2 regions of the Alkalihalobacterium alkalinitrilicum genome follow, and region 1 is predicted to be linked to the other one. Evidence: riboswitches for the same ligand, from Rfam matches in the RefSeq annotation. Region 1 holds a riboswitch; the other holds the start of a gene.
What was found. A riboswitch is a leader RNA that binds a small molecule or an ion and turns the genes downstream of it on or off. The one in region 1 is predicted to bind cobalamin.
Positions count from the first base shown of each region.

Region 1 (3,189 bases):
GGTTAGAGCAAGTCCTCCGTACATTACAACCTGAAGCAAAGATAATTCGATCGATTCATGCCGAGATAGAACCGAAGGAGATTTTAAATACCCATTTATTTGATTTTGAAAAAGCAAGTAATTCAGCTGGCTGGCTTCGTGAATTAACGGCTGGGCACAAGCATCATACACCGGAAACGGAGGAGTATGGTATCTCTTCTTTTGTGTATATGCGAAGAGAGCCGTTTCATTCTGTTCGCTTTCAAAATTGGTGTCATTCTATGCCAAATAATATTGTAAGAGCGAAAGGAATTGCATGGTGTGCCACAAGAAATAATTTAGCGCTTATGATGTCTCAAGCAGGTCCGTCTGTTTCCATTGAGCCTATTTCTTATTGGGTAGCAAGTCTTCCGTTGCAAGAACAAAAACAAATATTAAAACAAAATCCACACGTACTTGAAGAGTGGGATATTGAATATGGAGATCGCCATACAAAGCTTGTATTCATAGGTACCTATCTAGATATAGCAGAAATTACAAGGGAATTAGATGGATGTCTTTTAACAGATAGTGAAATGGTAATGGATTGGCAGGAGCTAGAAGATCGATTCAATTGGAATTTACAAAAAAAGTGAATTAAAAGTTGATAGTTTAGAAAGTTTATACTATGATAAATACGTTATTTAATTTTATATACAATAATTAGAAAATTAGGTGTCTATTAAAGACTTAATAGGGAACTTGGTGAAAATCCAAGACTGTCCCCGCAACTGTAAGTGCAGATGAAATGAGAAGACCACTGTATATATCGCTTTGAAGGTGCATATATGGGAAGGCTCAAAGTAAGATGAAGCACAAGTCAGGAGACCTGCCTATGATTCTAGTTTCAATTCTTCGGGGGGTGAGATGTGAAACGGCATAGACTAATTGAGATGTGGATTTTTCCTTTTTTATTCCTATTGTCAAATATAGCCGTTTTATCATATGAACTCTTCCGTCTGGGAAGGGTTTTTTTGTTTACACATTAAGAAGTATAAGAAAAATATGTACTAAACATTGTAAAAAGAGGCCTAAGAAGTTATAACGAAAAACGCAATCATTACGATTTAAAAACCAGGAGGATCTTATGAAAGCAAAACTTGTTGTCTTATTTATGATTTTAATAGCAGTGTTCACATTTATTGGATGTGCATCTAGTGGGAATGAAGAAGTATCAAAGAGTGTTGAGGAAAATGAAGAAAAGCTTGCTGATGAACAAGGTGATTTAGAGTCACAAACAGTCACTTTTGAAGATAGTACAGGACGAGAAATTACATTGGAATTACCATTAGAGCGTGTTGTTGTAATCAATAGAAATACTGCTGAAGCATTAAAAGTACTCGGTGTAGATGAACAAATTGTGGCGACAGGGGATACGACGATTGAGAACAATTCATATTTAGGTTTTGACGACCGACCAGATGTAGGAAAAACAAGTGAAGTGAATTTAGAGCAAATCATAAGTCTAGAGCCAGATGTTGTATTTACATATACCAATCGTCCAGATTCTACTTTGGAAGAAAAGCTAGAGCCAGCGGGAATTACTGTTGTTCGCCTTAATAATTACTTACCTGACCAAATGGATCAAGAGCTTCAACTTCTTGGTACATTATTTGAAAAAGAAGATGAGGCTACTGCCTTTTTAGAGTGGAAGCAAGGTTTAGAGACGAAGTTAGCAGAGCGTGTCAATGAAATTCCTGAAGATGAAAAGAAACAAGTAATGGCATTATCCGTCGGTTTTCTTAATTCACAAGGAGGGTACCGAATCTTCCCAAGTGAAACGACTGAAGGAGAACCTGGTGTAGGCGAAGGATTTGCAACAATACTAGCTGGTGGTATTGATGCGGCCGATGTGAAATGGGATGCGAGTGAAGAGTCTACAACGATTTTAGTTGATGAAGAATATGTTTTAGAAAAGAATCCAGAAGTGCTTACACTACATGGTACGTGGCTTGGTGGCTATGAAACAGAGGATGCAAAGGAGCATGAAGAAGTTTATCAAAATATTATTAACTCGACATCTGTTCCCCAACTAAAAGCGTATGAAAACAAAGATATCTTTATCTATCATACGAATTTAATAGGGTCTGATAAACGGTATATTGGTGTATTGCAATTGGCCAAAGATTTATATCCTGACCGCTTTACTGATATTGATCCAGAACAATATGCACGCGAATACTTTGAAAATTGGTTAGGTGTGGAGTATAAAGGTGTTTGGTATTACTCACCTAAGCAGTAGAAAGGTATTTTAAATGAATAGTGTTAAAAATGAGATAAACATAGAGGCGTACTATTACGCCTCTACTAAGAAAAAAATCACGCTACTTTTTATTTTACTTCTACTTTTAATTCTTTCGATTTTATATTCCGTTCGTGTCGGGACAGTAGATGTTTCCTATGGCGAATTGTTTTTTCTTTTTCGAGAATTCTTTTCTGGATCTGAATTAAGCACAAATGGATATATTTTATTTGAAATTCGCTTACCGAGAATTGTCATGGCTGTTTTAACAGGAATGGCTCTAGCCAGTGCGGGAGTAATTATGCAAGCAATACTTCGTAATCCATTAGCAAGTCCATTTACGTTAGGAGTTTCAAGCGGGGCGGCTTTTGGGGCGGCGCTCGCGATAGTTCTTGGGACGAGTGTCTTCGGCTTAAACGTCGTTGCAAAAGGTCAATGGTTAATCGCTGTCAATGCTTTTATTTTTGGTTGTATTGCTGTATTTGCCGTATATGGCATTGCGAAGTTAAAGAATGGGTCAACAACCGTATTAATTTTAGCTGGAGTTGCGATCGGTCAGTTATTTTCAGCTGCTGTTTCTACATTAAAATATTTCTCCAATAATGAAGCTCTCAAAGATTTAGTCGTTTGGCTCATGGGTGGCTTTTGGGGGGCAAGCTGGTCTGTGATCCAGTTTTTGTTTCCGATCATTATACTCGCTATTTTATTTTTATTAAAAACATCATGGGATTTAAATGCTTTAAGTTCTGGAGAAGAAGTCGCCAAATCTTTAGGTGTCAATGTCAAACGATTAAGGCTATCTGCATTAGTCGTCTCAACGTTTATTGCTTCAGCAACGATTGCTTTTACGGGAATCATTGGGTTTATCGGTTTAGTCGCACCACATATTAGTCGAATTCTCATAGGCATTGATAATCGTTTTTTACTTC
Region 1 covers NZ_KV917368.1:2,304,880-2,308,068, reverse strand. The annotation lists gene BK574_RS10795 (GTP-binding protein) at 1-614, shown strand, start outside; cobalamin riboswitch at 675-869, shown strand; gene BK574_RS10790 (ABC transporter substrate-binding protein) at 1,106-2,260, shown strand; gene BK574_RS10785 (FecCD family ABC transporter permease) at 2,274-3,189, shown strand, end outside.

Region 2 (3,189 bases), 750 kb from region 1:
GATGTTCTTTAGAGAACCTTTCAGTGTTATTCAGGAAGTTATGGAGGAAGAACAACAAGCAATTCAGCAAAAAAAGGAGACATTGGAACAGTTAAAAGCGAATCCAGAAAAGTATCTTGATCCTATTACACTTTTTGAAGTGAGATTACGTCAATATGAATGGATGCAAGTAGAAATTGAAAGAAGCCCTTCCTATTCATAAAAAATAATAACAATAGGTGAATGGCATTTCTCCCATTTTTTAAAATACCTATACTAACTGGGAGTTGTCTTATGGGCAACTCCTTTACTTTTGGACCAAAAGTACTGCTAAATTCCTTAAAAATTTACATAAAAAGTAGTAATTATGTAAAATAAGAGGTATAGACAAAAAGTAGAAGTAATTTTTAGAAATTTCGGTTTTGTTTTAGAACTTGTTAAGGTGAAAATAATACATATATGAACTTATCGGATTAATGAAAGTGGGGGAATTTATATGATTACTTTAAAATCAGAACGAGAAATCAATCAAATGATGGAAACAGGGAAATTATTAGCAGCTTGCCATAAAGAAATTTCAAAAATAATAAAGCCAGGGATTACAACTATAGAAATTGATCGTTTTGTGGAAGAATTTCTAGTTCAAAATGGAGCAACACCTGAACAAAAAGGTTATAAAGGATATCAATTTGCTACGTGTGCTTCCATAAATGATGAAATTTGTCACGGGTTTCCAAGGAAAACACCTTTAAAAAATGGTGATATTGTTACTATTGACATGGTGGTTAATTTAAATGGGGGATTAGCAGACTCAGCATGGACCTATGCTGTAGGAAACGTTACACAGAAGGTTAATCATTTATTAGAGGTTACTAAAAAATCGTTGTACAAAGGTATTGAACAAGCACAGGTTGGAAACAGGCTTGGTGATATTGGTCATGCGATTCAATCTTATGTAGAATCAGAAGGTTTCTCAGTCGTCCGAGATTTTACGGGGCATGGGATAGGGCCAACAATACATGAAGATCCACAAATTCCACACTTCGGATCTCCAGGAAAAGGTTCTAGGTTAAAAGAAGGGATGGTCATTACGATCGAGCCAATGGTAAATGAAGGGATATGGTATAGTCAAATGGACTCAAACGGATGGACGGCTAGAACGGTCGATGGGAAACTGTCAGCTCAATACGAACATACCTTGGCAATTACAAAAAATGGGCCAGTCATTTTAACTTTACAATAATGTACCATGTATTGACAATTTCACTAATTACGAATAGTATTAACAACAAGAAATATATTTACTAGTTTCATATAAAACTTTATATCGTTGAAAATAGGTGCTAGATAAAAGCATAAAATACTTTTATTAGCTTAATAGGGAAGTTCGGTTCAAAGCCGACACGGACCCGCCACTGTGTTGGGTATCAGTACATTTACTGATTCTTTCAGATATACCACTGGGCAATGCCTGGGAAGAACTGGAAGTTATACCCTAAGTCAGGAGACCTGCCTATTTTAACATCACTGTTTGACCTACGGGATTGATAGGGAAGTGGTTAGTATGCGGATAATTTATGTTTTTTGAGCATTTCTGACCTCTTTTAAAGTCAGGGATGCTTTTTTATTTTTTATAACATATTGGGGGGATTTGAAATGGCGACTTGGGATTTATCAGAAACAAAACACCATTTATTAATTTGTAATGGAAGTAGTTGTAATAAAGCGGGAGCCGAAGAACTTACACAGTCGGTTAGAAATGAGGTAGCTAACTTAGGTCTAGATGAGAAAATTCATACGACGAGGACTAAATGTAATGGACGATGCCAAGATAGATGTGTGTTAATTGTATACCCAGAGGGAATATGGTATAAAGACTTAAAACCAGAAGATGCTAACCAGCTTATTGCATCGTTAATTACTGATGATAGCTTATTCGAAAAAGTAAGTCATCGTTTTAATGGAGAAAGCTTTATTAGACAGCCAGAAGTACCAGTAGGAGAATGTAAAGGTCGAGAACGTGTGAAGAAAGTATCTAAAGTATTTTAGTAGCTTATTAATATAATCGGTCTATGAACTAATTTAAGGTAAATGGTCTAGAATAAAAATACGGGTATTTGCCTTTCTTTTTAAATATTTTACTAGCGATTTGGAAAATATAATAAATATCTGTATTTTATATTCCATTGCTAGGAGAGAAATCGATGACACAACATAAGGTAACAATCCGAAACCAATTCAATAGTAAAATATTGCAGAAGGTAATGTGTTTACTTTTATTGATGACTGTTATTCCCATTTTTACAACTTCTACTTTTGCACAAGAGTCTAAACTACCAGAAGCCCCTGTTTTTATAGATAATCAACCTGTAATAACAAAATATATTATGCGAGATGGCCAATTGATGGTTCCAGCACTTTTTTTAAAACATACGGGTGTTAGGGTAGATCAGAATGAACAATATCGCTCTGTCGTTTTTAGCTATGGAGATAAACGCTTCGCTTTACCAATCGGACAGAATTATTCCGATGAATTTATACGTACGACGGGTCTATGGCAACGCCAACCATTAACTACTAAAACGATTGAGTATGCAGGTGAGGTCTTCGTTCCGCTATTAGATGTCACTCGTAAATTTGGGATGGGTGCAACATATAACCCGCAAATAGAACGAACCTTCATTACAACGAATATCCGATCAGCTCCCAATTTTACATACAGAGCTAACACTTCAAAAAAATTAGTGGCACTAACATTTGATGATGGACCAGATGGATACTATACTCCAACAATTTTAGATATTTTAAAAAGTAAAAGTGTTCCTGCGACCTTCTTTGTAATGGGACAACAAGTTAAAACTTTTCCTGATGTTATGAAACGTATAGTAGATGAAGGGCACGGTATTGCAAATCATACGTGGAGTCATCCAGCGTTACCACTTCAAATGACTTCGAAAATCATGGATGAGATTACAACGACACAAAACATTATGTAGAGTACAGTTGGGAGGAAGCCAGATTTATTTCGTCCTCCATTTGGCGCGATCACTAAATCCGATGCGATCCTATTAAATGAAATGGGCTTTCGGGTCATTATGTGGTCTGTAGATACACTTGATTGGAGTGGGTTATCTGGTGATGAGATCTTAGAGATTGTTCAACGTGATGTTACTCCAGGTGGTATTGTTTTGCAGCATAACTTTCAAACAA
Region 2 covers NZ_KV917368.1:1,549,918-1,553,106, reverse strand. The annotation lists gene BK574_RS07295 (hypothetical protein) at 1-202, shown strand, start outside; gene map (type I methionyl aminopeptidase) at 476-1,222, shown strand; cobalamin riboswitch at 1,301-1,510, shown strand; gene BK574_RS07285 ((2Fe-2S) ferredoxin domain-containing protein) at 1,636-2,028, shown strand; gene BK574_RS07280 (polysaccharide deacetylase family protein) at 2,184-2,975, shown strand; gene BK574_RS28350 (polysaccharide deacetylase family protein) at 3,075-3,189, shown strand, end outside.
Region 2: another riboswitch for cobalamin. It lies ahead of BK574_RS07285 ((2Fe-2S) ferredoxin domain-containing protein); the one in region 1 lies ahead of BK574_RS10790 (ABC transporter substrate-binding protein).